DNA from 4 places in the Serratia rhizosphaerae genome. Region 1 is predicted to be linked to each of the others. Evidence: predicted binding sites of a transcription regulator. Region 1 holds the regulator's gene; each other region holds the start of a gene.
What was found. Region 1 encodes CRP, which controls carbon source genes, mostly activating them, when cyclic AMP is high. Its sites were predicted from a motif close to ATGTGANNNNNNTCACAT; they were not measured.
Positions count from the first base shown of each region.

Region 2: a site for CRP is predicted at 4,288-4,305, ahead of yrbN (protein YrbN). Genes of this name have one in related genera too.
Region 3: a site for CRP is predicted at 3,035-3,052, ahead of msrB (peptide-methionine (R)-S-oxide reductase MsrB). Genes of this name have one in related genera too.
Region 4: a site for CRP is predicted at 2,447-2,464, ahead of udp (uridine phosphorylase). Genes of this name have one in related genera too.

Region 1 covers NZ_CP041764.1:2,454,873-2,462,938, forward strand. Annotated here, with positions in the region: gene FO014_RS11360 (helicase HerA-like domain-containing protein) at 1-1,323, shown strand, start outside; gene FO014_RS11365 (aminodeoxychorismate synthase component II) at 1,456-2,031, shown strand; gene argD (bifunctional acetylornithine/succinyldiaminopimelate transaminase) at 2,164-3,384, shown strand; gene crp (cAMP-activated global transcriptional regulator CRP) at 3,433-4,065, opposite strand; gene FO014_RS11380 (OsmC family protein) at 4,443-4,850, shown strand; gene FO014_RS11385 (LysR substrate-binding domain-containing protein) at 4,853-5,761, opposite strand; gene FO014_RS11390 (MFS transporter) at 6,016-7,146, shown strand; gene FO014_RS11395 (amidohydrolase) at 7,146-8,066, shown strand, end outside.
Region 2 covers NZ_CP041764.1:1,665,226-1,673,291, reverse strand. Annotated here, with positions in the region: gene truB (tRNA pseudouridine(55) synthase TruB) at 1-391, shown strand, start outside; gene rpsO (30S ribosomal protein S15) at 547-816, shown strand; gene pnp (polyribonucleotide nucleotidyltransferase) at 1,059-3,179, shown strand; gene nlpI (lipoprotein NlpI) at 3,308-4,192, shown strand; gene yrbN (protein YrbN) at 4,312-4,392, shown strand; gene FO014_RS07845 (DEAD/DEAH family ATP-dependent RNA helicase) at 4,382-6,238, shown strand; gene yedE (selenium metabolism membrane protein YedE/FdhT) at 6,369-7,580, shown strand; gene yedF (sulfurtransferase-like selenium metabolism protein YedF) at 7,580-7,819, shown strand; gene FO014_RS07830 (helix-turn-helix transcriptional regulator) at 7,842-8,066, opposite strand, start outside.
Region 3 covers NZ_CP041764.1:4,453,764-4,461,829, forward strand. Annotated here, with positions in the region: gene FO014_RS20700 (MipA/OmpV family protein) at 1-557, shown strand, start outside; gene FO014_RS20705 (D-hexose-6-phosphate mutarotase) at 848-1,723, opposite strand; gene gapA (glyceraldehyde-3-phosphate dehydrogenase) at 1,831-2,826, opposite strand; gene msrB (peptide-methionine (R)-S-oxide reductase MsrB) at 3,176-3,589, shown strand; gene FO014_RS20720 (YeaC family protein) at 3,658-3,930, shown strand; gene pncA (bifunctional nicotinamidase/pyrazinamidase) at 3,986-4,618, opposite strand; gene ansA (asparaginase) at 4,635-5,651, opposite strand; gene sppA (signal peptide peptidase SppA) at 5,746-7,599, opposite strand; gene FO014_RS20740 (NAD(P)H nitroreductase) at 7,761-8,066, shown strand, end outside.
Region 4 covers NZ_CP041764.1:1,847,085-1,855,150, forward strand. Annotated here, with positions in the region: gene FO014_RS08720 (DedA family protein) at 1-455, opposite strand, end outside; gene FO014_RS08725 (tyrosine-protein phosphatase) at 546-1,328, opposite strand; gene udp (uridine phosphorylase) at 1,562-2,323, opposite strand; gene FO014_RS08735 (dienelactone hydrolase family protein) at 2,596-3,432, shown strand; gene FO014_RS08740 (FecCD family ABC transporter permease) at 3,505-4,440, opposite strand; gene FO014_RS08745 (ABC transporter substrate-binding protein) at 4,503-5,456, opposite strand; partial or broken gene FO014_RS08750 (ABC transporter ATP-binding protein) at 5,465-6,172, opposite strand; gene metE (5-methyltetrahydropteroyltriglutamate--homocysteine S-methyltransferase) at 6,536-8,066, opposite strand, start outside.

The sequences.
Region 1 (8,066 bases):
GGGATTGGCACCGAGGCGGTGCCGAATGAAAAACTGCAGGCGCGGCTGACGGCGATCGGCGTGACCGACTGGCAGCCGCAGGCCAGCACTATTATTCCGTGGGATATTTACGGCGAGAAGGGCCACCCGATCCGCGCCACGGTGTCCGATCTCGGCCCGCTGCTGCTGGCGCGTCTGCTGGATCTGAATGAGGTGCAAAGCGGCGTGCTGCAGCTGGTGTTTAAAATTGCCGACGACAATGCGCTGCTGCTGCTGGATATGAAAGATCTGCGCGCGATGGTGCAGTACGTCGGCGACAACGCCAAACAGTTCAAAACCCAGTACGGCAATATCTCCAGTGCGTCGGTCGGCGCCATCCAGCGCGGCCTGCTGACGCTGGAGGAGCAGGGCGCCAACCTGTTCTTCGGCGAGCCGATGCTCGACATCAACGATCTGATGAAGACCGATGCCAACGGCCATGGCATGATCAATCTGCTGGCGGCCGATAAGCTGATTAACCAGCCGAAACTCTATTCGGTATTTCTGCTGTGGCTGCTGGCGGAGCTGTTTGAGCAACTGCCGGAAGTGGGCGACCCGGAACAGCCGAAACTGGTGTTCTTCTTTGACGAGGCGCACCTGTTGTTCAACGATGCGCCGCCGGCGCTGCTGACCAAAATTGAGCAGGTGGTGCGCCTGATCCGTTCCAAAGGCGTCGGCGTCTATTTTGTGACGCAAAACCCGCTGGATATTCCGGACAGCGTGCTTGGCCAGCTGGGCAACCGCGTTCAGCATGCGCTGCGCGCCTTTACGCCGCGCGACCAGAAGGCGGTGAAGGCTGCGGCGCAGACCATGCGCGCCAACCCGGATTTTGATGCGGAAACGGTGATTGGCGAGCTGGGCGTCGGGGAAGCGCTGGTGTCGTTCCTCGATGAGAAAGGACGGCCCAACGTGGTGGAGCGTGCGATGGTGATCGCGCCGGAGTCCAAAATGGGCATGCTGGGGGCGGAAGGGCTGAACAGCGCCATCAATAAATCGCCGTTGTACGGCCGCTATGAAGAGATGGTGGATCGCGAATCGGCCTATGAGAAGCTGTCGTCCGAAGGCTTCGCCACCGTGGGCGAGGATGCGCAAGCGGTGGATAAAGCCGCGCCGCAGGCCGGCCAGCAACAAAACGGCGGCGGCCTGATGGGCAGCCTGAATGAGCTGTTGTTCGGCTCCACCGGCCCGCGCGGCGGCAAGCGCGACGGCATTGTACAAACCGCCGCCAAGAGCATGGCGCGTGATTTGAGCAAGCAGATCCTGCGCGGCGTGCTGGGTTCGATTATGGGCGGCCGTAAAAAGTAATCTTTTCTTCGCGTAATGCATCGGCAACCGCCTTCACCCCGGCGGCTTACTGCGGTAAGCTCCCGGGCTGAGGCGGTTGCCGTCTTGTTGTACCAGGAAATTACTCCCCAAATCATAGGCCGTTGAACCGCCATGCTGCTGCTGATCGATAACTACGACTCTTTTACCTACAACCTTTATCAATACTTTTGCGAGCTTGGCGCCGAGGTGCTGGTAAAGCGCAATGATGAACTGCAGCTGGCCGATATTGACAGGCTGGCGCCGCAGCATCTGGTGATCTCCCCCGGCCCCTGCACGCCGAACGAGGCCGGTATTTCGCTGGCGGCCATTACGCATTTTGCCGGTAAGCTGCCGATTCTCGGCGTCTGTCTGGGGCATCAGGCATTGGGGCAGGCATTCGGCGCCGATGTGGTGCGCGCGCGCGAAGTGATGCACGGCAAAACCTCGGCAATTCGCCATACGGACCGCGGCGTTTTTCGCGGGCTGAACAATCCTCTGACGGTAACGCGCTACCATTCGCTGGTGCTGGACGCAGCAACGCTGCCGGACTGTTTTGAGGTTACCGCCTGGAGCGAGCGTGACGGCGTACGCGATGAGATTATGGGGATTCGCCACCGCACACTGGCGCTGGAAGGGGTGCAGTTCCATCCGGAGAGCATCCTTAGCGAGCAGGGGCACGTGCTGCTGAGTAATTTCCTTAAAAGTTAATCGGTTATAAATTTTTCGTTATGATTGGCGATTTTGGTTTGCCCTTAATTGGTTTTTTATGCATATTTTGTGATTATATTGTCACTTTGCTGGCGCTATTAAAAAACCAATCTCTTGAGGTGGAACCCAATAATGACGGAAAAATACGCGGTGAACCGCAGCACGTACGATAAGGTGATTTTGCCGGTTTATGCACCGGCGCAGTTTGTGCCGGTCAAAGGTCTGGGCAGCCGCGTGTGGGACAGCGAAGGGAAGGAGTATATCGACTTCTCCGGCGGCATCGCCGTAACTGCGCTGGGCCACTGCCACCCGGCATTGGTGGCGGCGCTGCAGCAGCAAAGCGAAACCCTGTGGCATACCAGTAATGTGTTCACCAATGAGCCGGCGCTGCGTTTGGCCAGCAAACTGATTGACGCCACCTTTGCCGATCGGGTCTTTTTCGCCAACTCCGGCGCGGAGGCCAACGAAGCGGCCTTCAAACTGGCGCGCCACTATGCCATTACCCGTCACAGCCCGTACAAAACCAAAATTATCGCCTTCTATAACGCCTTCCACGGCCGGACGCTGTTTACCGTCTCGGTCGGCGGGCAGGCAAAGTATTCCGACGGCTTCGGGCCAAAGCCGGCCGATATTGTGCATGTGCCGTACAACGATCTGGCGGCGGTCAAGGCGGTGATGGATGACAGCACTTGCGCGGTAGTGATGGAGCCGATTCAGGGCGAAGGCGGCATTACGCCGGTGGACGCCGAGTTCCTACAGGGCGTGCGCGCTCTGTGCGATAAGCACCAGGCGCTGCTGGTGTTTGATGAGGTGCAGAGCGGCATGGGGCGTACCGGCAAGCTGTTCGCCTATATGCATTACGGCGTGACGCCGGATATTTTGACCACCGCTAAAGCGCTGGGCGGCGGCTTCCCGGTCAGCGCGATGCTGACCAGCGAGGAGATTGCCTCTGCCATGCAGGTCGGCACGCACGGCACCACCTACGGCGGCAACCCGTTGGCCTGCGCGGTGGCCGAGGCGGCGCTGGACGTGATCAACACGCCGCAGGTGCTGGACGGTATCGCGCAGCGTCATGCGCTCTACGTGGAGAAACTGCAGCAGTTGGCCGACAAGTACGGTATTTTCAGCGATATTCGCGGCATGGGGCTGTTGATCGGCGCCGAGCTGAGTGCGGCTTACCAGAATAAGGCGCGGGATTTCCTGGCCGCCGCCGCCGCGCATGGCGTGATGATTCTGAACGCCGGGCCTAACGTTATCCGCTTTGCGCCGTCATTGGTGGTAGAGCTGCAGGATATTGAAGAGGGGATGGCGCGTTTTGAACGTGCGGTGCAGGATGTGGTGAATGCGGTATAAGCCGCTACCGGCATAAAAAACGGCGCGAATGCGCCGTTTTCTGATTAATTAACGCGTGCCATAAACAACAATGGTTTTGCCGTGCGCGGAGATCAGGTTTTGATCTTCCAGCATTTTCAGGATACGGCCGACCGTTTCGCGTGAACAACCGACGATTTGACCAATTTCCTGACGCGTGATTTTAATTTGCATACCGTCAGGGTGGGTCATGGCGTCCGGCTGTTTCGCCAGGTTCAGCAGGGTTTGCGCAATGCGGCCGGTAACGTCAAGGAAGGCGAGGTTCCCCACTTTCTCTGAGGTGACCTGCAGGCGGCTGGCCATTTGCGCGGAAAGGCGCATCAGAATATCCGGGTTGACCTGGATCAGCTGACGGAATTTCTTATAGGAAATTTCAGCTACTTCACAGGCGGTTTTCGCTCTCACCCAGGCGCTGCGCTCCTGGCCTTCTTCAAATAATCCAAGCTCGCCGATGAAATCCCCCTGGTTGAGATAGGACAGGATCATCTCTTTGCCTTCTTCATCTTTAATCAGCACCGCAACGGAGCCTTTCACGATGTAGTAGAGCGTTTCAGCCTTTTCACCTTGGTGAATCAGCGTACTTTTGGATGGATATTTGTGGATATGGCAATGAGACAGGAACCATTCGAGAGTCGGGTCTGTTTGCGGTTTGCCGAGAACCATTCGCTATTATCCTCTGTTGTAATCGCTGCCTTTGTAACACAGGGATCGGAGCTCCCTGTTAAACGCGTTGATAACCGGTAATGCATGCGGGCTATAAACAGGTTTTGAGGCGTGCCGTAAAATACGCTATTGCCCTAGCATATTAACTTGCTGTCAGTGCTGCAAGCTACATTCTGTTAACATCTCATTTAAGATGCTTTCCTTGGGCAGATCCCTGAAAGTCGGTGTCCAAAAAGAGTTATTGCGGTTTGTTTGTAGCATAGAGTGAGGCGAGTGTCTTCTGTTGTCTCGCTTCAGCATGACCGGCATCAGGTTCCATTGCCAGTTTCAGCGCGAAAGCGTAGTCTGATTTTAAGAAATTAACCGGAGTGAGCAGTATGCAGGCAAGAGTGAAATGGGTGGAAGGATTGACCTTCCTCGGTGAGTCCGCGTCAGGTCATCAGGTGTTAATGGATGGTAGCGCCGGGGAAAAGGCGCCGAGTCCGATGGAGATGGTGCTGATGTCGGTGGGCGGTTGCAGCGCGATCGATGTGGTGTCGATTCTGCAAAAGGGCCGCAATGACGTGCGTGACTGCGAGGTGAAACTCAGCTCGCAGCGGCGGGATGAGGCGCCGCGTACTTTTACCGCGATCAATCTGCACTTTATCGTCAGCGGTAAAGGGTTGAGTGACAAGGTGGTGGAGCGTGCGGTCAACCTGTCTGCTGAAAAGTACTGCTCGGTATCGCTGATGTTGAGTCAGGCGGCAACGGTGACCCACAGTTTCGAAATCCGCGTGGTGGAATAAGTTTACCAGGCGTAGCGCTGACACTGGCCGTGCAGCAAATCCAGCAAACGCCGCGCCGTTACGGTTAGCGGCGATCTCTGCGAATAGAGCACGCAATACTGCGCCTGCGGCAGGGTATCAATCGGCAGCGTGACCACCTGTTCCTGCAAATGCAGCGGACGCGCCATCGCGCGCGCCACAATGGTCAGGTAGTCAGACGCCAGCACCATATTCAGGCCGCAGATGACAGAGTCCGAGCGCACCGGCGGCGTTTCCAGCTGTTGATAAAAATCACCCAGCACGGATTGCAGATGCTGGTAATAGCCCATATCGGTTTCCGGCAGCAGCCATTTGGCCTGGCGCAGCGCATCCAGCGAGCGAGCGTTGGCCAGCGGATGACCGCGGCGGGCGACGATGCAAAATGACGCATTGAACAGCGGCTCGCGCACCAGATCTTCTAAAGGCAGTTCCGGACTGATGGAACCGACGGCGAAATCCAGCCGGCCTTCGCGCAGCGCGGGCAGCAGGGTGGAGAGCTGGGCTTCCTGCAGCACCAGATTTACCTGCGGGAACTGTTTTCGGAACGCGTCGGCCAGCATCGGCAGCACCGTCAGCGCCAGCAGTGAAGAAAGCCCCATCGCCACTGTCCCCTGTGAGTGTTGGCTGATCTGCTGAATCTCATCCGCCGCACGCTGCAGCTCTTCCAGAATAAACTGCATCCGCACCGCGAAAATGCGACCGCTTTCGGTCAGGGTCATGCCCTGATTGCTGCGAATAATCAGCTGCGTGTCCAACGCCTGTTCCAGTTCACGCAGGCTGCGGCTGACCGCCGGCTGGGATTGCTGCAGCGCGCGCGCCGCGCCGCGAATGCTGCCGCTGCGAATCACCTGCTGAAAAACCCGAAGCTGCTGCAATTTTGGCAGGTAGCGCACGTTCATCTCCCTATCAGTAAAAACTATCACCCTGAACAAAATTGCATCTTATGCCGCCAAGGTAAAGACGCTAACGTCATTAGTGGCGACTTAAGTCGCTGTTATTAAAACTATAAGTGATAAGGATCACAATTTCGTTGATGCAGCCCGTCTGCCGACGTGCAATACAGGGGAGTCCAGCCATGAAGCCGCGAGCTTTAATGATTTTTTTGCTTTTTGTCGGTTATGTGATTGTTTATATAGATAAAACTGTGATGGGGTTTGCCCTGTTGCCGATTGAGCGTGAATTTAATCTGCCGGCGGAACAGCTGGGCTATGTCACCGGCGTATTCTTCCTGGCGTATTCATTGTTTCAAATTCCGGCCGGCTGGCTTAACGACCGCTTCGGTTTTAAGAAGGTGCTGTGTGCTTCTTTATTGCTGCTGGGTGGTTTCGCCTTGTGCTTCGGCCTACTGGGCTTTGGCCTGGGGCTGCTGGTGACGTTCCGCTTTCTGTCGGGGATGGGGCATTCCGGCTATCCCTGCTCATGCGCCAAAGCGGTGGTCGCCAACTTTCCGCTGGAGCAGCGCACTTTCGCACAGTCGATTTTGCTCTCTTCCGCCGGCCTGGCGATGACCGCCGGGCCGTTGGTGGCGGTGTACTGCCTGGAGCATATCGGCTGGCGCGGCTCTTTCTCGGCGCTTGGCCTACTGGCTTTTGCGGTTGCCGCCTGCGTGCTGTGGCTGGTGCCGAATCCGCCGCGGGCGGCGCAGCGTTCGGCGGACGGCGCCGGCAATACCTACCGCACCTTGCTGAAAACGCCGATTGTGCTGCTGCTGTTTGTGGCGATTTTCTGTATCAACATTCCGTCTTACGGCTTGATGGCCTGGTTGCCTAAATTTCTGGTTCAGCAGCGCGGTATGGCGCTTGGCATGTCCAGCCTGGTGGTGGCCGCAGGCGGCCTGGGGATCTGGATCTCTTCGCTGGGCACCGGCTGGCTGGTGGGGCGCTATATGCAGGGGCGTGAGCCGCTGGTGATTTTCTGCTGCTCGCTGCTGAGTGCGCTGTGTATCTGGCTGGTTTATACCTCCACGTCGGCATGGGGCGCCAGCGTGTTGCTGTTTTTGGGGTATGTCTTCCTGATGGCGTCCTTTGTCACGGTGTTTACGCTGCCGATGAAGCGCCTGGCGCCGGAGGTGATGGGCGCCGCCATGGGGCTGATCAATACCGGCGGCACGCTCGGCGGTTTTGTTGCGCCGATTGTGATGGGGTATCTGATCACCCTGAGCCAGGGGTATGCATCGACCTTTATCTTTCTGGCGCTGGCGATGGTGGTTTCCGGTCTGGTGATGCTGCCGTTAGCGGTGAAGCCGCGCCAATCCCTGTTAAACGGAGGTGAATTGTGATGAATATCGATAAGCTGATCGACGATGTGGCGGCGGATGTGCTGCGCTGGCGGCGTTATCTGCACGCCAACCCGGAATTGTCGTTTCAGGAGGCGGCTTCGGCGGACTACATTGCCGAGCAACTGGCGGCGCTGGGGCCGTTGAGCCTGCAGAGGCCGACGCCGAACAGCGTGGTGGCCGAACTGGCGGGCGGGCGCCCCGGTCCTTGCTACGCCCTGCGGGCGGATATTGATGCCTTGCCGATTCAGGAAGAGAGCGATGAAGCGTTCTGTTCCACCCGGCCGGGGGTGATGCACGCCTGTGGTCACGACGCGCACAGCGCCATGCTGCTCGGCGCCGCCAGCGTACTGTGTCAATTGCAGTCTCAGCTGAGCGGAACGGTGCGTTTTATTTTCCAGCATGCCGAGGAGGTGCCGCCGGGCGGGGCGCAGGAGCTGGTGGATTTGGGCGTACTGGACGGCGTGAAGATGATTTTCGGCCTGCACGTAATGCCGAATTTCCCTACCGGCAGCGTTGCGCTGAAGGAAGGGGTATTCAGCGCCTCCAGCGACAACTTCGATATCATGCTGCAAGGTAAGGGCGGACATGGTTCGATGCCGCAGCTGTGTATCGATCCGGTCACGATTGGCGCCCAGGTGGTGACCGCGCTACAGCAAATTATCGCTCGCCGGCTTGACCCGCTGCATGCGCCGGTACTGACCGTCGCCACCTTTCAGGCGGAAGGGGGCTATAACGTTATTCCGGACAGTGTACGGCTGGCCGGTACGCTGCGTACTCACGATCATGCGGTACGTGAACGGGTGCCACAGCTGGTGGAGCAAACGGTGGCCGGCATTACGCAGGCCAGCGGGGCGAGTTATCAGATGCGGTGGACGCGCGGTTACACCATTGGCGACAATCATCCGCAGGCCTGTGAAATT
Region 2 (8,066 bases), 790 kb from region 1:
CGATCTGGGCGAGCTGCTGGGCTGCGGCGCACACGTGATTTATCTGCGTCGTCTGCAGGTGGCGAAATACCCGATCGAACGTATGGTGACGCTGGAACAGCTGAACACGCTGCTGGAGCAGGCGCAGGCCGAAGGCGTGGCGCCGGGCGAGCTGCTCGATCCGTTGCTGATGCCGATGGACAGCCCATGCGCCGATTTCCCGGAAGTGAACTTGCTGCCGGCGGTGGCGGGTTACGTCAAGCAGGGCCAGCCGGTGCAGGCTGCCGGCGCGCCGGCTTCCGGCATGGTGCGTATCACCGAAGGCGATGCGCATAAATTTATCGGCGTCGGCGAGATTGCTGACGACGGTCGTGTGGCGCCCAAACGTCTGGTTGTCGAGCATTTCGATTGATCGGCGAAAAACGCCTCATCTTGCGATCGTTCTGCGCTAAGAGTAGAATGACGCAGCTTGGGCCATGACTCTCACTTGAGGGCATGGCCCAATTATCGGGCTGCTGAATTAGAGATCGGCGCCTGCATTTTTTATCTATAATTTGGAGTATTACAATGTCTCTAAGTGTTGAAGCTAAAGCTAAAATCGTAGCTGATTTCGGTCGTGGTACTAACGACAGCGGTTCTACCGAAGTTCAGGTTGCCCTGCTGACCGCGCAGATTAACCATCTGCAAGGCCACTTCTCCGAGCACAAAAAAGATCACCACAGCCGTCGTGGTCTGCTGCGTATGGTTTCTCAGCGTCGTAAGCTGCTGGACTACCTGAAGCGTAAAGATGTAGCACGTTACACCAGCCTGATCGAGCGTCTGGGTCTGCGTCGCTAATCGAACCAGTTTCAGTAGAAAGGGGCCTATTTTGGCCCCTTTCTTCTAGGAAGCATAAGTAAATCAGGTTAATGTACTAACGAGGATCTTCCGTTACAGAGGTTCGCGCGGCTAATGAGAGACTTTATTCCGCCAGGTGAATAAGGGTTGTCATTAGTCGCGAGGATGTAGTGAGAAGGTCAGTGATTCACTGGCGCGCCGAGCCGTCGAGGTGATTGCGCGCCACATCTAAGGATAAAATTTTGCTGACACCGACTATTCGCAAATTCCAGTATGGCCAGCATACCGTCACCATCGAGACCGGTATGATGGCGCGTCAGGCGACTGCCGCCGTTATGGTAAGCATGGACGACACCGCCGTATTCGTTACGGTTGTGGGCCAGAAAAAAGCCAAGCCTGGCCAGAGCTTCTTCCCGCTGACCGTGAACTATCAAGAGCGTACCTACGCCGCCGGCCGTATCCCGGGCAGCTTCTTCCGTCGTGAAGGCCGTCCAAGCGAAGGCGAAACCCTGACTTCCCGTTTGATTGACCGTCCAATCCGTCCACTGTTCCCGGATCACTTCCTGAACGAAGTGCAGGTGATCGCGACCGTGGTTTCCGTTAACCCACAGGTTAACCCGGATATCGTGGCGATGATCGGCGCATCTGCGGCGCTGAGCCTGTCCGGCATTCCGTTCAGTGGCCCAATCGGCGCGGCGCGCGTGGGTTACATCAACGACCAGTACGTACTGAACCCGACCGTTGACGAGCTGAAAGAGAGCCGTCTGGATCTGGTGGTTGCCGGTACCGCTGGCGCAGTGCTGATGGTTGAGTCCGAAGCCGAAGTGCTGAGCGAAGATCAGATGCTGGGCGCCGTGGTGTTCGGCCATGAGCAGCAGCAGGTGGTAATCGACAACATCAACTCACTGGTTGCTGAAGTCGGCAAACCTAAGTGGGATTGGCAGCCGACTCCGGTGAACGAAGCGCTGCAGGCGCGCGTAGCCGAACTGGCGCAAAGCCGTCTGGGTGATGCTTACCAGATCACTGAAAAGCAGGAGCGTTACGCACAGGTTGACGCGATTAAAGAAGACGTCACCGCCGCGCTGCTGGAGCAGGACGAGACGCTGGACGCTGCAGATATCCAGGATGCCTTGGGCGATCTGGAGAAGAACGTGGTGCGCAGCCGCGTTCTGCGCGGCGAGCCGCGTATCGACGGCCGTGAAAAAGACATGATCCGTGGTCTGGACGTGCGCACCGGCGTGCTGCCGCGTACCCACGGTTCCGCGCTGTTCACCCGTGGTGAAACGCAGGCGCTGGTTACCGCCACCCTGGGTACCGCACGCGACGCGCAGAACCTGGATGAGCTGATGGGCGAGAAGACCGACAGCTTCCTGTTCCACTACAACTTCCCTCCGTACTCCGTGGGCGAAACCGGTATGGTCGGTTCACCTAAGCGTCGTGAAATTGGTCACGGTCGCCTGGCGAAACGCGGCGTATTGGCTATGATGCCTAAACCGGAAGATTTCCCGTACACCGTTCGCGTGGTGTCCGAGATCACTGAATCCAACGGTTCTTCTTCCATGGCTTCCGTCTGTGGCGCATCTCTGGCTCTGATGGATGCAGGCGTGCCAATCAAGGCTGCGGTTGCAGGTATCGCCATGGGTCTGGTAAAAGAAGACGAGAACTTTGTGGTACTGTCGGACATTCTGGGCGATGAAGATCACCTGGGCGACATGGACTTCAAAGTGGCCGGTAGCCGTGACGGCATCACCGCGCTGCAGATGGATATTAAAATTGAAGGCATCACCCGCGAAATCATGCAGGTGGCGCTGAACCAGGCCAAGGGTGCGCGTCTGCACATTCTGGGCGTGATGGAACAGGCGATCAGCACGCCGCGCGGCGATATCTCTCAGTTTGCACCGCGTATCCATACCATGAAGATCAATCCGGACAAAATTAAGGATGTGATCGGTAAAGGCGGCTCTGTGATTCGTGCGTTGACCGAAGAGACTGGCACTACCATTGAAATCGAAGATGATGGTACAGTGAAAATCGCAGCGACCGACGGTGAGAAAGCAAAATACGCGATTCGTCGTATTGAAGAGATCACCGCCGAGATCGAAGTTGGCCGCATTTACCAGGGTAAAGTGACCCGTATCGTTGACTTTGGCGCCTTTGTGGCCATCGGCGGCGGTAAAGAAGGTCTGGTGCATATTTCTCAGATCGCCGACAAGCGCGTTGAGAAAGTGACCGACTATCTGCAGATGGGCCAGGAAGTGCCGGTTAAGGTGCTGGAAGTTGATCGCCAGGGCCGTGTGCGCCTGAGCATCAAGGAAGCCACTGCCTCTGAAGCGGCGGCTCCTGCTGCGCCTGAAGCAGAATAAACTGTAACACAGTTTTGACAGTTCCCCGCCGCAGGGCGGGGGCTGTCCGTATACGCGCGGGTAGGATATCCGCGTTTTAGCAAGCGGAGGACAGGACGTTATCCAATGTTTGTCTTCGGGAGTGGGAAATGAAGCTTTTCTTACGCTGGTGTTACGTTGCGACAGCGCTCATGCTGGCAGGATGCAGCAACAATGATTGGCGTAAAGACGAAGTTTTGGCGATCCCGTTGCAGCCGACGCTGCAGCAGGAAGTGATCCTGGCGCGCATGGAACAAATACTTGCCAGCCGGGCACTGACGGACGATGAACGCGCACAGCTTTTATATGAGCGCGGTGTGCTGTATGATAGCCTCGGGCTACGTGCACTGGCGCGCAATGATTTTTCACAAGCGCTGGCGATACGTCCTGATATGCCGGAAGTTTTCAACTACCTGGGCATTTACTTAACGCAGGCAGGCAATTTTGATGCTGCCTATGAAGCGTTTGATTCTGTACTAGAGCTTGATCCAACTTACAATTACGCGCGTTTAAACCGGGGCATCGCACTGTATTATGGCGGCCGCTTCCCGTTGGCGCAGGATGATCTGCAGGCGTTTTATCAAGACGACCCAAACGATCCCTTCCGTTCGTTATGGCTGTATCTGGTGGAAAGAGAAATCGATCCCAAGATGGCCGTCACCGCGCTCCAGCAGCGTTATGACAAAGCGGACAGAGGGCAATGGGGATGGAATATTGTCGAATTCTACCTGGGCGATATCAGCGAAAACACGCTGATGGAACGCCTCAAGGCGGATGCAACGGATAACACTTCGCTCGCTGAGCATCTCAGTGAAACTGACTTCTATTTGGGTAAACACTACCTGAGTCTGGGGGACAAGAACTCCGCTTCGGCGTTGTTCAAACTGACGGTCGCTAACAACGTTCATAACTTTGTTGAGCACCGCTATGCATTGTTGGAATTGGCGCTTTTGGGCCAAGAACAAGACGACCTATCGGAATCGGACCAGCAATAGCTGACGAACACTAATTTTCTGCCGGATAGACCATGGCGTTTTGCCATCGCTATCGCCTTAACGGGTGAGGGCTTTTTTGTTCGTTTTATAATCTAAATTGAGCCGGTTCACACTTTTCAATGAAAATGACTGAAAATTTTCGCGATGAGTTATGTAGACTGGCAGCCATTATTAATGAGGCACGTGTACATGACTACTGAGCTTGAAACCTCTTTTGCTGACCTGGGGCTGTCTGCTCCGATCATTTCTGCTCTGAACGACCTGGGCTATGTTAAGCCATCACCTATTCAGGCTGAGTGTATTCCTCACCTGTTGAACGGCCGCGATGTGCTGGGTATGGCACAAACCGGCAGCGGCAAGACTGCGGCGTTCTCGCTGCCGCTGCTGCACAATATCGACGCTTCTCTGAAGGCACCGCAAATCCTGGTGCTGGCGCCAACCCGCGAACTGGCGGTACAGGTTGCTGAAGCGATGACCGATTTCTCCAAACACATGAACGGCGTAAACGTCGTGGCCCTGTACGGCGGCCAACGTTACGACGTACAGCTGCGCGCCCTGCGTCAGGGCCCACAAATCGTGGTGGGTACCCCAGGCCGTCTGCTGGACCACCTGAAGCGCGGCACCCTGAACCTCTCTAACCTGAGCGGTCTGGTGCTGGATGAAGCCGACGAAATGCTGCGTATGGGCTTTATCGAAGACGTTGAAACCATCATGGCGGAAATCCCGGCTGAACATCAGACCGCGCTGTTCTCCGCCACCATGCCGGAAGCGATTCGCCGCATCACCCGCCGCTTTATGAAAGAGCCGCAGGAAGTGCGCATCCAGTCCAGCATCACCACCCGTCCGGACATCAGCCAGAGCTACTGGACGGCGTACGGCATGCGTAAGAACGAAGCGCTGGTGCGTTTCCTGGAAGCGGAAGACTTTGATGCGGCGATTATCTTCGTACGCACCAAAAACGCAACGCTGGAAGTGGCGGAAGCGCTGGAGCGTAACGGCTACAGCAGCGCCGCGCTGAACGGCGACATGAACCAGGCGCTGCGTGAGCAGACCCTGGAGCGCCTGAAGGACGGCCGCCTGGATATCCTGATCGCCACCGACGTTGCGGCGCGTGGTCTGGATGTTGAGCGTATCAGCCTGGTGGTAAACTACGACATCCCGATGGACGCAGAATCTTACGTTCACCGTATCGGTCGTACCGGCCGTGCCGGTCGTGCCGGTCGCGCGCTGCTGTTCGTGGAAAACCGCGAACGTCGCCTGCTGCGCAACATCGAGCGCACCATGAAGCTGACCATCCCGGAAGTTGAACTGCCGAATGCAGAACTGCTGGGCAAGCGCCGTCTGGAGAAATTCGCCGCCAAAGTTCAGCAGCAGCTGGAAAGCAGCGATCTGGATATGTACCGCGCGCTGCTGGCTAAACTGCAGCCGGAAGAAGAGCTGGAAATGGAAACGCTGGCCGCCGCGCTGCTGAAAATGGCGCAGGGCGAACGTCCGCTGATCCTGCCGCCGGATCCGGTGTTCAAGCCGCGTAAACCGCGTGAGTTCAACGACCGTGATGACCGCCGCGGCGACCGTCGTGACGGTGACCGTCCGCGTCGCGAACGTCGTGACGTTGGCGAAATGCAGCTGTACCGCATTGAGGTGGGCCGTGATGACGGTGTGGAAGTGCGTCATATCGTGGGCGCTATCGCCAACGAAGGCGACATCAGCAGCCGTTACATCGGTAACATCAAGCTGTTTGGTTCCCACTCCACCATCGAGCTGCCAAAAGGCATGCCGGGCGAGATCCTGAATCACTTCACTCGCACCCGCATTCTGAACAAGCCGATGAACATGCAGCTGCTGGGTGATGCACAGCCGCACGATCGCCGCGAGCGTCGCGACGGCGGCAACCGTCGTCCGTTTAACGGCGAACGTCGTGAAGGCGCCCCACGTCGTTCTTTCGGCGAGCGTCGTGAAGGCGGCAACGCAGCCGGCAACGGCGAGCGTCGTGGCGGTAGCGCTAACCGTGAGCGCGCACCACGTCGTCGTTTCGGCGACGCATAATAGGGATTCGTCAATCCGTTGAAAAACCAGCCTGCGGGCTGGTTTTTTTATGTCTGAAATCTGCCTTTTCACGCTAAATGGCGTATCATTTGCAAGGTTTTTCTGAATGATTTAACGGGCAGGGGATGCCGTGAACTGGCAACAATTTAAAACTGACTATCTGGTGCGTTTCTGGGCGCCGCTGCCGGCGGTGATCGCCGCCGGCCTGCTGGCTACCTATTACTTTGGCCTCACCGGCACCTTCTGGGCGGTCACCGGGGAGTTTACCCGCTGGGGCGGCCACGTCCTGCAATGGCTGGGGCTGCATCCCGAGCAGTGGGCCTACTTCAAGGTGATTGGGCTGGAGGGCACGCCGCTGACGCGTATCGACGGGCGGATGATTATCGGCATGTTTGCCGGCTGCATCGCCGCCGCGCTGTGGGCCAACAATATCAAGCTGCGCCGGCCGCAGCATCGTATCCGCATCGTGCAGGCGCTGCTGGGCGGCATTATCGCCGGTTTTGGCGCGCGTCTGGCAATGGGCTGCAACCTGGCGGCATTTTTTACCGGCATCCCGCAGTTTTCGCTGCACGCCTGGCTGTTTGCGCTGGCGACCGCCGCCGGCTCTTACTTTGGCGCTAAATTCACCCTGTTGCCGCTGTTCCGCGTACCGATAAAACTGCAGAAGGTGCAGGCCGCCGCGCCGCTGACCCAGCTGCCGCAACAGGCGCGCCGCCGTTTTCGTCTGGGGATGCTTGTCTTCCTGCTGATGAGCGCCTGGTCGCTATGGACGCTGTTTGATGCGCCGAAGCTGGGCATCGCCATGCTGTTCGGCATTGCCTTCGGGCTGTTGATCGAGCGGGCGCAGATTTGCTTCACCTCGGCGTTTCGCGACCTGTGGATTACCGGCCGGACCCATATGGCGCGGGCGATTATTTTAGGCATGGCGGTCAGCGCGATCGGCATCTTCAGCTATGTGCAGTTGGGCGTCGCGCCCAAAATCATGTGGGCCGGCCCGAACGCGTTGATTGGCGGTCTGCTGTTCGGCTTTGGCATTGTGCTGGCCGGCGGCTGTGAAACCGGCTGGATGTACCGCGCGGTGGAAGGGCAGGTTCACTACTGGTGGGTCGGGCTCGGCAATATTATTGGCGCGACGCTGCTGGCCTACTACTGGGATACGCTGGCGCCGTCGTTGGCCACCGACTATGACAAGATCAACCTGCTGGAGGTCTTCGGCCCGACGGGCGGGTTGCTGGTGACTTACCTGCTGCTGGCGCTGGCGCTGGTCGCCATGCTGTGGTGGGAAAAACGCTTTTTCCGCGCGAAAGCGCGGGCGGAACGGGTTGATGCGAGGAGTATGTGATGACGCAACAAACGATAGTGCCGGATTACCGTCTGGACATGCTGGGTGAACCCTGCCCTTATCCGGCGGTAGCGACGCTGGAGGCGATGCCGCAGCTGAAGGCCGGCGAAATCCTGGAGGTGATCAGCGATTGCCCGCAGTCGATCAACAACATCCCGCTCGACGCGCGTAATCATGGCTACAAAGTGCTGGATATCCAGCAGGACGGGCCGACCATCCGCTACCTGATCCAACGTTAACCGTGCGGGCCACCGCCCGCCGTTATCCCGCGCCGCCGGTCAGCTGTTGCAGGCGGCGCTCACTCTGTTCATCCGCCGGCATATACACCAGCATCCGGTCGCCGTTACGCGGCGCCGACCACCAGTTATTCTGCCGCAGGCTCATTTCCCCGACCTGCGGGTGGAGGAAGCGCTTGACGTTATTATCGATGCTGCGCACCTCGTGGCGTTCCCACAGCGCGCGAAAATCCTCCGAGACCGACAGATA
Region 3 (8,066 bases), 2.0 Mb from region 1:
TGACCGCCGGTTATTACCTGTGGAATGATGAGGTCAACAAACTCAGCGTGATGGCGTACTACTCACCGCTGCACTTTAAACCGGGCGACAGCGACGACGATCGCATGAAACGACTGGATAAGCGCCGCGGCACGCTGATGGCCGGGCTGGCCTATTCGCACAATGCCGAGTGGGGCACGCTGCGTGCGGCCTTCAGCGGCGATACGCTGGATAACAGCAACGGGCTGGTCGGCGACCTGGCCTATCTGTACAAGTTCCAGGCGGGCGACTGGAGCCTGGCGCCGGGCGTCGGCGTGACCTGGAGCAGTAAAAACCAGAATAAATACTACTATGGCGTGAGCGACAATGAGTCGCGCCGCAGCGGCCTGAACAGCTACAAACCGAGCGACAGCTGGGCGCCATACTTTGAACTGACGGCGAACTATCAGATCAACAAGAGCTGGAACGCCTTCTTTATGGGACGCTATGTGCGCTTGTCGGATGAAGTCAAGGACAGCCCGATGGTGGACAAATCTTACGACGGCATGCTGTGGAGCGGTGTCACGTACACCTTCTGATCGCGGATGTACGGTAAGAGAAAAGGGGCGCTATCGCCCCTTGGGGTTGATGACAAAATCGTCTGATGGCCCGAGATATACGGGCCTAGCGTAACGAGGGGCATTATGGGACGCATCCCTGCGTCCCACCCTACGGGCCAACCTGTCGGTTGTTCAAATTTGCTCCCGGCAAATTTGTCCGGCGGCTTACGCCGCTACGACCCCATCGCCACGCTCTCCCTAATAACTAACTTTGTCAGCACTCTGAAGGGGCGCTATCGCCCCTTTTGCTTATCTGTCGTACCTGCGGGTCAGGCGTCTTTGCGGCAGCGGAAGGTGACCGCCAGACGGGCCGGTTGTTCCCCCTGCGCCCGCAGCGGCTTGCTGAGCCGTCCGGTTTCAACGCACACCATGGTCTTGTAGCCGTCGTTGGCCATATCCGCCATGCTGCAGGAGAGTTCTGCCCCCGGATTCCAGGCGATCACATCGCTCATATGATGGTGTTGGACTTCAATCGTGCGCTGCAGCGCTGGATCTCTGATCAGGCTGCAGGCCGCCGGCTGGGTGTAAATCCGGTCGGTCTGGCCGCTGAAGGTCACCTCGCCGCTCTGGCGGGCTTCGGCACCGTTTGCCACTTTATCCAGATAGGTTTCCCCGAGCCCGGCAACGCTGACTCTGGCGATATCGCCGATTTGGAAGTAGCTGTGCAGCGCCGCGGTGGCCTGATAGTCACCGTGAGACTCTAGCTCGATCTCACAACTTTCCCCCAGCTTGAAGCGGGCGATTAGCGTAAAGGCGTGCGGCCACAGCTTGCGGGTCTGTTCGTTATCCTGCAGCGTAAAAGTGAGGATGACGCCATCCTGATCTTCGTCATGTGCGGTCAGGCGCCAGGGTTGATTACGCGCAAAGCCGTGCGAAGGCTTGCCGGCCGGGCCAAACCATGGCCAGCAGATCGGTACGCCGCCGCGGATGGCGCTGCCGGTTTTAAACGGGGTGTTCTCGCTGAGCCAGATGACCGGCCGTTCGCCGCTCGGCTGCCAGCTGATTAAATGCGCGCCTTGCAGCGTCACCGCCGCGCGGACTTTGGGGTGAGACACCACCACGACGCTTAACGCGTCCAGCTGTCGCTGACTGATATACGGAGAAATCTGTTTGCTGATGGGCAGGGTGAAAACTTTTTCGTTCATCGCGTCACCTTATCTATCGCCATATACTCTTGCTGAGCAGGGGAGAAAAACCAATAAAAAAGGGCGACATCAATGTCGCCCTCATTAATCAGCTGTACATCACGCCATTATTTGGAGATGTGAGCGATCAGATCCAGTACTTTGTTGGAGTAGCCGGTTTCGTTGTCGTACCAGGAAACCAGTTTCACAAAGTTGTCGTTCAGTGCGATACCTGCTTTGGCATCGAATACGGAAGTCAGCACTTCACCGTTGAAGTCGGTAGAAACCACGTCGTCTTCGGTGTAGCCCAGAACGCCTTTCAGCTCGCCTTCAGCGGCTTCTTTGATGGCTTTCTTGATGTCTTCGTAGGTGGCAGATTTTTCCAGACGCACGGTCAGGTCAACCACAGATACGTTTGGCGTCGGAACGCGGAACGCCATACCGGTCAGTTTGCCTTTCAGTTCAGGCAGAACAACGCCTACCGCTTTTGCTGCGCCGGTAGAAGAAGGGATGATGTTCTGGGATGCGCCGCGGCCGCCGCGCCAGTCTTTGTGAGACGGGCCATCAACGGTTTTCTGCGTTGCGGTGGTAGCGTGAACGGTGGTCATCAGGCCTTCAACGATGCCGAACTTGTCGTTGATGACTTTAGCCAGCGGAGCCAGGCAGTTAGTGGTGCAAGATGCGTTGGAAACGATATCCTGGCCAGCGTATTTTTCAAAGTTGGCGCCGCGTACGAACATTGGGGTCGCATCTTTGGAAGGGCCGGTCAGCACAACTTTCTTGGCGCCTGCGGTGATGTGTTTACGTGCGGTTTCGTCGGTCAGGAAGATACCGGTGGCTTCAGCAACAACGTCAACACCGACTTCGTTCCACTTCAGGTTAGCCGGGTCTTTCTCTGCGGTAACACGGATAGTTTTGCCGTTAACAACCAGGTGGCCGTCTTTAACTTCTACCGTACCGTTGAAACGGCCGTGGGTAGAGTCATACTTCAGCATGTAAGCCATGTACTCTGCGTCCAACAGATCGTTGATTGCAACGATTTCGATGTCGGAACGTTCCTGAGCAGCACGGAAAACAATGCGGCCGATACGGCCAAAACCGTTGATACCTACTTTGATAGTCATATATTCCACCAGCTATTTGTTAGTGAATAAAAGGTTGGTTGTAAAATTACAAAAACCTTACCCAGCGTCAAGCGGAATCGTGTCAATTCTTGCGGCAAGTCAAAGCGGAAAGCTGAGTTTGCACGCTTATTGTACATTCCGTTTGCGTTCGGCCTCATTAGGCAAATGGGGGCAAACCGCTGAGTTTTAAAGAGCGCTCGGGTCAGATATGTGATCACTGTCACATAACGCCCTGGCGTAGACTTTATGCGCTACAGTTTAGGCTAAAAAGGCCTGCAGCGCTGTTAATTTTTTGTTATCATTAATCATTGTTTTCGTTGACATTATCCATATTTCGGGAATCGCATCTATGAGCAAAGATCACGCCCCCCACACCCCGGTCACGGAACTGAATGAAATACAACGTTATGTGACCCAGGAACACGGTACGGAAGCGCCGTATTCCGGCAAATTGCTGCAGAACAAACGCGATGGTCTCTACCACTGCCTCTGCTGTAATGCGCCGCTGTTTTATTCCGAAAGCAAGTATGACTCCGGCTGCGGCTGGCCAAGTTTCTATGAGCCGGTGTCCGACGACGCCATCCGCTATCTTGATGATAATTCACATAATATGCAGCGAGTTGAGATTCGCTGCGGTAACTGTGATGCGCACCTGGGCCACGTGTTCCCCGACGGCCCGCAGCCGACCGGCGAGCGTTATTGCGTTAACTCCGCCTCGCTGAGTTTTACCGACGCGGCCAACGGCGAGAAGACGGCAGGCTGAGCGAATTTTTTAGAAAAATCGATTCAGCTATTATTCAACGGCAGTAGGAATAGTGAAGGACGGCCCTGATGGACGTGAAGGATTTGGTTGCGGCGATGACGCCGGAGATTTACCAGCGCCTGGCGCAGGCGGTTGAGCTGGGTAAATGGCCGGACGGCGTGGCGCTGACGCCGGAACAGAAAGAAAACAGCCTGCAGGCGGTGATGTTGTGGCAGGCAATGCATAACCACGATCCGCAACATATGAGCATCGGCACCGACGGTCAGATCGTGATGAAGAGCAAGCAAGAGTTGAAGCAGCAGTTCGCCGCAGAGCCGCTGATTAAGCTGAAACCGCAGTAAGCGGCGGGCAGGGCGCAGTGTGCAAACGGGCGATGTCAGATCGCCCGTTTGTCGTTTAGCGCTGCAGAAATTGTGACAAGGTCACTAATTGCGCGCCGGCCTGCTGCATTGCCTGCAGCGCCCGGTCGCTGTCATCGGGCTGCAGGTTGACGCCGCGGCAGCCGTCGCTAATGACCTGAACGGCGTAACCCAGCTGCAGGGCGTCCAGCACGCTGAACTTTACGCAGTAGTCGGTTGCCAGCCCCATGATCGTCAGCGTGCTGACGTTTCGTTGTTGCAGCCAATCATCCAGCGCGGTTTTTGCTCGGTGGCCGTTATCAAAAAACGCGCTGTAGCTGTCGATGGCCGGATCCTGCCCCTTGCGAAATACCGCATCGATTTGCCGCTGCTGCAGGCGCGGATGAAATTCAGCGCCGGCGCTTTCCTGGACGCAGTGCACCGGCCACCAGACCTGCGGCAATCCTTCCAGCTCACCCAACTCGCCGATTTTCCCTGATGAGTTAACGGCAAAACTGCGATGCTGCGCCGGGTGCCAGTCCTGGCTGGCAACCACCCAGTCGCCGCGGTCGTGGCTGGCGGCGATCGCCTGGTTGGCCACCGCGATGACGGCATCGCCATCTGTGACCGCCAATGCGCCGCCGGGGCAGAAGTCGTTTTGCAAATCAATCAATAACAGGGCGCTGTTCATCGTCTCTCCCGGTGTTTTAGCCCGCGGCGCTCAGTTCGCCGCGCAAATCTTGCTGCATCTGCTGGCGGATCTCGGCGGGCGTCAGCGGCAGGCTCAGCAGATAGTGCAGTTTTGTCAGCGCGGCTTCGACGGTCATATCAAAACCGCTGATGACGCCGGCATGCGCCAGCGCGTTGCCGGTGGCGTAGCCGCCCATATTCACCCGCCCGGACATGCACTGGGTGAGGTTGACCACCACGATGCCACGTTCGGACGCGGCGCGCAGTTCATCGACCAGTTCCGCTTTTTGCGGCGCGTTGCCAACGCCGTAGGAGCGTAAAATCAGCGCCTTGACCGGCTGCAGCAGGAAATTGCGCACCACCGCGCCGGAGATGCCAGGGTAAATGGTCACCACGCCGATCGGCTGCGGCGTAATATTGTGCACCTTCAGCTCACCATGACAGGCCGGCGACGCAATGCCGCTTTGACGGCGGATGTGGATACCGGCTTCCAGCAGCGGCGGCAGGTTGGGCGAGGCGAAGGCGTCAAAGCCGTCGGCATGCGCCTTGGTGGTGCGGTTGCCGCGGAACAGTTTGTTGTTGAAGAACAGGCTGACTTCATTCACCGGATGGTTGGCGGCCAGATACAGCGCGTTCAGCAGGTTGGTTTGCCCGTCGGAGCGCAGTTCCGCTAACGGGATTTGTGACCCTGTCACAATGACCGGCTTATCCAGATTCTCCAGCATAAAGGAGAGCGCGGAAGCGGTGAACGCCATGGTGTCGGTGCCATGCAGGATCACAAAGCCGTCGTAACGGTGATAGTTATCTTTAATATCGTCGGCGATATGCTGCCAGTCTTCCGGGGTCATATCGGAGGAGTCGATCAGGGGCGCATATTCATGAATGGTGAAGTCAGGCATTTCCGGGCGATGGAACTCTGGCATCAGCGCCAGCTGGCGCTGTAAGTGGCCAGAGGCGGGGATATAGCCCTGTTCGGAACGCTGCATACCGATGGTGCCGCCGGTATAGGCGACGTAAATGGATTTTTTTTGCATGGCAGGGAATCGGTAGAGAATAAGATGGGCTGAATTATAGGACGATAAATCCAGAAAAAAAGCCCGGCGTTGCGCCGGGCTGAAGATTAATGACTTATCGGACTTCGCCGCAGGTCAGACAAATGGCGTAGCGGTTCTGCGGATCGTTCATGTTATTGAACAAACCCGGCTGCTCTTTCATCGCCATTGCCACCGAGGCCAGCGGCGCCGGCAGCATGGATTGGAGGGCGGCAGGCAGCATGGCGTGGATGGAGACACCAAATTGGCTGAGCACCATATCCGCCATGCTCGGCGAGTCAACAAACCAGTTCAGCTGCCACTGTTTCAGCTTGGCCAGTTCGGCGGCTTTTTTCACCGCGTCATCGAAGTCGCCCAGTTGATCGACCAGACCGTTGGTTTTGGCGTCGCTGCCGGTCCAGACGTGACCCTGCGCGATTTTATCCACTTGTTCCGGCGTCATTTTACGCGAGTCCGCCACCAGGCCGATAAAGCGCTTGTAGCCGTTCTCGATATTGAGCTGCATCATCTGTGCAAACTCCGGCGGCAGCGCTTTGGTCACCGCCAGATCGGCCAGCGGCGAGGTCGCCACGCCATCGGTGTGCACGCCGATGCTGCCCAGCGTGTCCTGATAGGTATTGATCACGCCGAAGATGCCGATCGAGCCGGTCAGCGTGCTCGGGCTGGCGATAATGTAGTTCGCCGGCGTAGAGATCCAGTAACCGCCGGAGGCCGCCATGCCGCCCATTGAGACCACCACCGGTTTGCCGGCGGCGCGGGCGGCCGCCAGTTCGGAGCGGATCACCTCGGAAGCGCTGACGCTGCCGCCCGGGCTGTTAACCCGCAGTACGATGGCTTTCACTTTCGGGTCCAGACGCGCCTGGCGCAGTTCCGCAGCGGTGGTGTCGCCGCCGACCGTGCCCGGCGTCTGCTGGCCGTCCATGATGGCGCCGCTGGCGAATACCACGGCGATCTGGCCGCCCTGTTCCGGCGTTGGCGTCGGTTGATAGTCGTAAATGCTGATAGCGTTGAAATCGTTGGTCTGTTTGTTCCAGCCAAAGGCCTTGACCAGCTGATTTTCCATCACGGTGCGTGAAGCCAGCTCATCCACCAGTTTGTTGTCGAGCGCATATTTGGCGGTGTCACCCTGAGCGGCCTGTAAACCGCTGAGAACGCCGGCGGCGCCGGGGAACAGCTGCTGCGGCGTGATTTGGCGGTTGGCTGCCACGGTGTCCAGGTAGTTCTGCCACAGGTTGCCTATCCAGCGGCTGTCCGCCTCGCGTGCGGCCGGCGACATATCGTCGCGCAGCAGCGGTTCGACCGCCGATTTATAGGTGCCGACGCGGAAGATATTGGTGCTGACCTTCAGTTTGTCGAGCAGGGTTTTGTAATACAGGTTGTGGGTGGCAAACCCGTGCAGGTCGACGTTGCCCTGCGGCGACAGGTAGATCTTGTTGGCGTAGCTGGCCAGGTAGTACTGTGTCTGGTTATAGCTGTCGCCAATGGCGTAAATGGGTTTGCCGCTGTCGCGGAACTCCCGCAACGCCTTGCCGATATATTGCAGCGACGGCTGATCGGCGCCGGCGAAATCATTCAGCTGCAATACCAGTCCGGTAATGTTTTTATCGTCCTTGGCCTTGCGGATACTGTCGACCAGATCGAACAGAGAGTTTTCCTGCAGTTCGCTGGCGGAAGCGCCGAGGAATTCGCGGCTACGCTGCAGCAGGCGGTTTTTCATACTGGGCTGATCGACCACCATGCCGCTCAGGTTGACCAACAGTGCGCCGCGGGTGCTTTCAGCCGGCGGGGTGCTCTGGAAGGCAAAATAGATGCCGACGCCGATCAAAATCAGCACGATTAAAAACAGGTTGAGAATAAACTCTCTGACAAAATTCAGCAGACGCCATGTCCACCTGAACGTTCCGGCAATGATACGCCACAAAGTATGCATGTTTTCTCCAAACATGGGCTGAGGATGTCCCGTTATCCTAATGAGCGGCCAGCCAAATGTCAGCTTTAAATCACCGTCGACAGCCGTTATTGTCAATGCTGTAACTTGCTGTTTAGCTGTGCTACCGTGATGAAAATGAAAATTGTTATCAGGAGTTTGTGATGGATGCGCTGGATCTGTTGTTGAACCGCCGTTCGGCCGCTCGCCTGGCGGCCCCTGCGCCGAGTGGTGAAATACGGCAAAATATTATCAATGCCGGTTTACGCGCGCCCGACCACGGCGCGCTGCAGCCTTGGCGTTTCGTGCTGATTGAAGAGCAGGGGCTCGAGCGTTTCAGCCAGCTGTTGCAGACGGCCGCCCGGCAGGATGGGTTGGACGATGCGGCGATTGACAAGGCTAGACAGGCGCCGTTCCGTGCGCCGCTGATTATTACCGTGATCGCCCATTGCAGCGACAGCCCCAAGGTG
Region 4 (8,066 bases), 610 kb from region 1:
GAGGTCAGGTTGGCCAGTTGAAAATAGCGCTGCGGCATGGCGCAGATACCGCCGACCAGCGGCACCACCGCGCGCAGCGGGCCGAAGAAACGGCCGAAGAAAATGCCCAGCACGCCCCAGCGTTCAAAGAACGCATGGCCGCGCACCAGTAATTGCGGATTGCGCGACAGCGGCCACATATGGGCCACGCGGTCCTGATAGCGGTAGCCGATCCAATAAGAGAGCCAGTCGCCAAAGAATGCGCCGGCCGCCGCCGCCGCCCAGATCGGCCAGAAGGCGATGCCGCTTTCCCCGATCAGCGCGCCCAGCGCCAGCAGGATCACCGTCGCCGGCAGCAGCAGGGAAAGAAACGCCAGCGATTCGCCGAAGGCCAGGAAGAAAATAATCGGAATGGCCCAGCCCTCGTGCTGCCGCACGACGTCGCTGACCCAGTGAATAACGTCGCTGAGACTCAAAGACAGGCTCCTTTACGGCGCTGTGATAGTTAGATCCTATGCTCGCCGGGGCTGCTTAAACCCCGGCTAAACGCGGCGGCGATAGCCGCCTCACTCCAGATAGTGCGCCTGCAGCGCGGCACGCTGGCTGGCGCCCAGGCCATACTCCGCCTCCAGCCAGCGGTCGGTGCTGCCGTACTGTTCGCGGATACAGCCCAGCGCCGTCATCAGAAACTCTTCACGGGCGCTCAGCACATAGGCAAACTGCGCCAGCGCAGACTCATTCAGACGTACCGACAGCTGATCCAGCATCTGTTCGCGGAAGGCGGCCAGCGTGGTTTCCGTCAGCAGGTAATCTTCCACCACCGTCGCCTCGTCCGCGCCTAACGCAAACAGCACCAGCGCAGAGCCGACCCCGGTACGGTCCTTGCCAACCGCACAGTGCTGCACAATGGCCCCTTCCGCTGGGTTGCCGAGCAGGCTCGTCAGCTGCTGATAGGCCGCATTGCCAAACGGCAGACGACGATACAGCTCCAGCATAAAAGCACGCGCATCAAACGTCGCCAGCGTCTCGCTGGTGAGTTTTTCCAGGTTGGCGTTCACTTCATTGCTCAGCGGGTTGGCAGGGAAATGGTGGTACTGCGCCCCCTGCCATAAAATATCCGGCTTGGCCTGCACCTCATCGGTATCGCGGTAGTCCAGCACCGAACGCACCGGGACGCCCGCCAGGAACGTACAGTCGTTTTCCGTCAGGCGTTCCAGCGAGCCGGAACGAAACAACAGGCCGCGCTTGATGCGCCGTCCGTCGGCAGCGCTGTTGCCGCCTAAATCACGAAAGTTGATGCCGCCATCCAGTGGCGCAAGCGAGGGGTGGAGCAGAATTTGGGCGGTCATAGACATCCTCTTGATTATTGTCTGAGAAAGCGCCAACGCAGCGAGTGGACAAAGCGGGCGGACGCTGAAGGTTATACCCTAAATAATTCAAGTTGCGGCAACAGACAAGGGAGTATGACTGAAAAGGCGCAAAACTTTTTACCGCCGGCAGCGCCGCAGCTTACGTACTGATGCTGAATTTAACGCGCAGGAAGGGAGAAACGGGCCGCATGACGGCCCGTAAAAACAGCGGATTACAGCAGGCGACGCGCCGCGTCCACCACGATCTGCACCGCTTTGCTTTCGGTCTGCTTCATGGTTTCCGCGTTCGGGATTTCCTGCTGGGTACGGTTGACGATCACGCCGGCCACCATGCCGGCACGCAGCCCCTGGCTGGCGCACATGGTCAGCAACGTGGCAGATTCCATTTCATAGTTCATTACGCCCATCGCCTGCCACTCCTCCATCGAGCCTTTGAAGCGGCTGACCACGCGGCCGGAATAGGTGTCGTAACGCTCCTGTCCCGGGTAGAAGGTGTCAGAAGAGGCGGTAACGCCGATATGGGTCACAGCGCCGTTCTCCTTGGCCGCCTCGACCAGCGCGGTGGTACAGGCGAAATCGGCCACGGCAGGGAACTCCATCGGCGCAAAGTGCAGGCTGGCGCCGTCAAGACGCACCGCCGCGGTGGTCACCAACACGTCGCCGACGTTGATATTCGATTGAATGGCGCCGGTGGTGCCGATACGCAAAAACGTACGAATCCCCAGCTGTGCCAGTTCTTCCACCGCGATGGAGGTCGACGGCCCGCCGATACCGGTGGAACAAACGATCACCGCTTTGCCGTCCAGCTCCGCGCGCCAGGTGGTGAACTCACGATGGGACGCCAGATGCACCGGGTTCTCCATCAGTTTGGCAATTTTTTCTACGCGCTGCGGATCGCCGGGAACAATTGCCAACTGAGCCCCTTGTAAATCGTTTTTGGTGAGGCCGAGATGAAAAACATCAGACTGAGACATACGAGACTCCTCATAAATCAGGATTATTGGGAGGAACAAAAAAGCACTCTACTGAAAATCTTCGCCATTTTTCGTGACTAACATCACCACAAAAGAAGAAACAGACAGCGATCGACATATTTTATGTGATTTAAATCACATTAATAACCCCAAAGAGCCATGTTTTCACTGGCTCAAGCATAGCCGACAAACGCCACAAAACGGCGATGACAACCGGCCATCTTGTTATCTATAGTTAATCTTTGCTCCGCTTCTCTTGGATGGAGACCGCCATGAAAACCGAACACGCAATGACACTAGAACCGGTACAGGGAAGCTTCGCCCCTGCCGCCGAGCCGTTGGCCGATACGACAATTTACACCGACGATCAGGGCATTCACGCCGGGGAAACCACCATCCCCTCGCAGGGCGATAATCTGCCGGCCTATATTGCCAAGCCGGCTAACCATCAGGGCCCTTTCCCGGTGGTCCTGGTGGTGCAGGAAATTTTCGGCGTCCATCAGCATATTCAGGATCTCTGCCGCCGGCTGGCGAAAGAGGGCTACCTGGCCATTGCCCCGGAGCTGTACTTCCGCCAGGGTGATGCCGCCGACTACAGCGAGATCGGCGACCTGCTGCAAAAGCTGGTCAGCAAAGTACCGGACAACCAGGTGCTGGCGGATCTGGACCACGTCGCCCACTGGGCGACCCGGCACGGCGGCGACGCCAGCAAACTGGCCATCACCGGTTTCTGCTGGGGCGGACGCATCACCTGGCTGTATGCCGCGCATAACCCGCAGCTCAAGGCTGCGGTAGCGTGGTACGGCAAACTGGTGGGGGAAAAGACGCTGAATTCGCCCAAGCATCCGGTTGATATCGCCAGCCATCTGTCGACCCCGGTGCTGGGGCTGTACGGCGGTCAGGACAGCGGTATTTCACTGGAAAGCGTGGAAAGCATGCGCCAGGCGATCCGCGCCGCCAACGCCGATGCGGAGATCGTGGTTTACCCTGAAGCCGGTCACGCCTTTAACGCGGATTACCGCCCGAGCTTTAACGCCGAAGCCGCGCAGGACGGCTGGCAGCGCATGCTGAACTGGTTTATACAGCACGGCGTGGTCGGGGTGAAGTAAACGTCATACGGGCTCAGCGCAACGGCTGAGCCCAATCACGACGCCGGCACGGCGGTGGCTCTGACTTAGCACTTAGCGTTTAAACAGAATCATCAGCACAAACACGCCGCCTAATCCGGCGGTAATCACGCCAATCGGCAGCTCCTGCGGCGCCATCAGGGTGCGGCTGAGCACATCGCCGGCGGTCAGCAACAGTGCGCCGATAACGGCGCTCAGCGGCAACAATGGCAAATGACGCACGCCGCACAGCGGCCGCGCCAAGTGCGGCACCATCAGGCCGACGAAGCCAATCACCCCGGTGAGCGCCACCAATGCAGACGTCGCCAGCGCGCAGCAAAGAAATACCTCACTGCGTAACCGCGTCAGCTGGACTCCCAGCGAAACGGCGGTCTGTTCCCCGCCAAGCAAAGCGTCCAGTGACCGCCAGCGTAAGCAGATAAAGCTTATCAGCAACAGGTTGGCGGCGGCCGCCAGCCAAAGATTTTGCCAGCTTGCCAGCCCCAGACCGCCCAATGACCAAAACAGAATCGCGCTTGCCGCACGCTGATCGCCGGTGAACACCAGGTAATTCGTCATCGCGCCGAACAAAAAAGAGATCGCCAGGCCGCTGATCACAATACGCTCCGCGCCTTTATGCTGTTGCAAACGCAACAGCAGCATGACGGCAATGGCGGACACCAGGCCGCCGACAAAGGCTGCAATGGGTAATGTCCAGTTCCCCAGGCGGTCGCCCAGACGCGTAATCACCGCAACGGCCCCGGCCGATGCGCCGGACGAAAGGCCAAATAAAAACGGGTCCGCCAGCTCATTGCGCGTGGCGGTCTGCAGCAACGCGCCAACCAGCGCCAGCCCCGCGCCGGTGAGCGCCGCCAGCAACACCCGCGGCACACGCAGCTCAAACACGATCCGGGCGATCATCGGCGACGCCGGTCGATCGCCCAGCCCTAATACCGCCATCAGCTGTCCATCAGGTAAACGGGTCGCACCGATAGCGATACCGACCAGCATCAGCACCGCCAGCAATGCCAACAGCAGTACGATCGCCACGACATAGCGCAGCCTGCCGTTAATCAATCAAAGACCTCCGGATACAGCACGCGCGCCAGTTTCTCTATCGCCGCGATATTGGCCGGCCCGGGCGTCAACTCGGCATACTTCAGGCGCAGATAACGCTGATGACGCACTGCCGGGGTGTGTTTCATTAACGGATGCGCGGCAAGAAACTGCTGCAAGTGCGCCGCGCCTCCCCCATGTTGATAATCCAGCAGCACAATCACATCCGGCTGCTGTCGCGCCACTTCTTCCCACGACGTGGTCGCCCAGCTGGCCGCCAAGGTATCCATCACGTTTTTGCCGCCGGCGGCCTCAATCAGCGCGGTCGGCATGGCATATTTCCCGCTGGTGAAAGGTTTATCCTCACCAGAGTCATAGACAAAGACCTTGGGCGCCGGCCGCTGGCCGATACGTTGACGCAGCGTTTCCAGCCGCTGTCGCCACAGATTAACCCGCTGGACAGCCTGCGTTTCACGACCGAAGATTTTCCCCAGTTTCAGCATATCGTCATACAGCAGCGCCATACTGGCGCGCGGCCGTGACCGCTGAGTCCAGATACAGCTTTCGCTCAACACCAGGGTTTTAATGCCATATTTCGCCAGCGACTGCGGCGTAACCTCGCCGCCGATTTTCATGCCATAGTTCCAGCCGGCGAAGAAGAAATCCGGATTGGCTGCCAACAGCGTTTCCAGTGACGGATACTTGTCCGCCAGCTCAGGAATCGTTCCCTGCTGACGTTTGAATTCGGCATCGACCTGATACCAGCCAGATATGCCGGTCAGCCCGACGATATGCGGCTGCAGCCCCAGCGCAAATGCCATCTCGGCCATGTTTAAATCGTTGATTACCGCCCGCTGCGGCGCAGCGTTGAAGGTCAGCGGTTCGCCGCAGCTGTCGACCGTCACCGGAAACGCCGCACCCAACGCCGGCCACGCCAGCAGCAATAACGCATGCAATACTGCCCTGCTCATAAACACCCTCACCCTGCGCATGGCGGCGCTTCAAAGATATGTAACGGCTGGCCGGTTTGCGGATGCGGGATAACAAAGCTGTCCAACCCGAATACCGCGCGGATACAGTCGGCGGCCAGCGCGCGCTCCGGCACATCGCAGCGCACCAGACGACCGCGTTCAATCACCGCTACCCGGTCGGCAAACGGTGCAACCAGCGGTAAATCATGCAGCACTGCAATCACCGTAATCCCCTTGCGTTTCACCCATGACAACAGGCTGGCACGCGCCAGCGGGTCAAGATGATTGGTCGGTTCATCCAGCAGCAATAGCTGCGGCGTTTGAGCAAAAACGCGCGCCAGCGCCGCCCGCTGTCGCTCGCCGCCGGAAAGCCGGGCAAAGCGGCGCTGCCTCAGCGCCTGCATGCGGGTTTCCAGCAGCGCCTGTTCGACGATCTGCCGGTGTTGCCGCATGCTCTCCTCTCCCTGATAGGGCAACCGTCCCAAAGAGACGTATTCATCGACGGTCAGGTGCGGATGAGCGCTGTCATTTTGCGCCAGGAGCGCAATCGCACGGGCGCGTTGCATACGGCTAAGCTGAGGCAGGGCGCGGCCGGTAAACCGCACGTCACCCGACGTCGGCTGCAGCTCGCCGGTCAGAATACGCAGCAGCGTGCTTTTGCCGCTGCCGTTAGGGCCGATGATCGCCAGCCGCTCTCCCTGCCGCAGGCTCAGACTGATATCGGACAGCAGCGGTTTACCGCCGATGGACAACGACAGCCGCCGTAATTGCAATAACGCAGGGCCATCAGATTGAACAAACAATGAGAAGCACCTCAAATAATATGTTATAACATAACAATATCGAATGAGGGCACAGCCCGCAATCCCCTTTAGCACCGTAATAATAAAAAAGGGCGCCGAAGCGCCCTGAAGTTGATGACAAAGTCGTCTGATGGCCGGAGATACCCGGGCCTAGCGTAACGAGGGGCACTCCGGCGGCTTACGCCGCTACGACCCCATCGCCACTCTCTCCCTAATAACTAACTTTGTCAGCAGTCTGAGGGCGCCGAAGCGCCCTCAATCCTGTTGCTGTCTGGCTTATGCGTTTTCACGCAGACGCTGCGCCGCCAGCACCATGTTCGCCAGCGACTGACGGGTCTCCGGCCAGCCGCGGGTTTTCAGGCCACAGTCCGGGTTCACCCACAGACGCTCCGCCGGAATGTTCTGCGCCGCCTTGCGCAGCAGCGCTTCAATCCATTCCACGCTCGGCACGTTAGGCGAGTGGATATCGTATACGCCCGGCCCGATTTCATTCGGGTATTCGAACTCTTTGAAGGCTTCCAGCAGATCCATATCGGAACGTGAGGTTTCGATCGTGATCACATCCGCATCCAGCGCCGCAATCGAATCCATGATGTCGTTAAACTCGCAGTAACACATATGGGTGTGGATCTGCGTATCGTCACGTGCCACTGCGGCATTCAGCTTGAAGGCATCCACCGCCCAGTTCAGGTAAGCGGCCCAGTCGGAGCGACGCAGCGGCAGCCCTTCGCGCAGCGCCGGCTCGTCAATCTGAATAATGCCGATACCGGCCTTTTCCAGATCTGCCACTTCGTCGCGCAGCGCCAGCGCAATCTGCTTGGCGATGGTTTCACGCGTGACGTCTTCGCGCGGGAACGACCAGCACAGAATGGTCACCGGCCCGGTCAGCATGCCTTTAACCGGCTTGTCGGTCAGCGACTGGGCAAACTTGGCCCACTCGACGGTAATCGCCTGCGGACGGCTAACGTCGCCGATAATCACCGGCGGTTTCACACAGCGGGAGCCGTAGCTCTGCACCCAGCCATTGTGCGTAAACACAAAGCCGTCGAGGTTTTCACCGAAGTATTCCACCATGTCGTTACGTTCGGCTTCGCCGTGCACCAGCACGTCCAGGCCCAGGCGCTCCTGCTCGGTAATCGCCTGTTTGATATGTTCGCCGATACTGGTGCGGTAATGGCTGCCGTCCAGCCTCCCCTGTTTGAAATCAAGACGCAGGCCGCGGATTTCAGTGGTCTGCGGGAATGAGCCAATGGTGGTGGTCGGCCAGGTCGGCAGGTTGAAACGCTCACGCTGCGCGTCGGCGCGCTGCGGATACAGGCTGCTGCGCTCGCTGTCCTGCGCGGTGATCGCCGCCAGGCGTTGTTCCACCTGCGCGTTATGTACGCGGCTGGAGTGACGGCGGGCGCGGATTGGCGCGCTGTAGGCGTCCAACTGCGCCTGTTTGTCCGCATCCGGGGCATTCAGCGCCGCGCTCAGCAGCGACAGCTCCGCACATTTCTGCAGGGCGAAAGCAAACCAGCTCTTCACCTCTTCATCGAGGCGCGTTTCCACACTCAGGTCGATCGGGCTGTGCAGCAGCGAACAGGAAGAGCCAATCCACAGCGGACGGCTGCCCACCAGCGGCTGCAGACTCTCGAACCAGCGGCTCAGATCGGCGCGCCATACGTTGCGGCCGTTGATCACGCCCAGCGATAGCAGCCAGTCTTTCGGCAATGCATTGTTCAGCACAGCAATATCGTCGCTGCCCGCCACCAGATCGACATGCAGCCCCTGCACCGGCAGCGCGCGGATGGTGTCCAGGTTATGG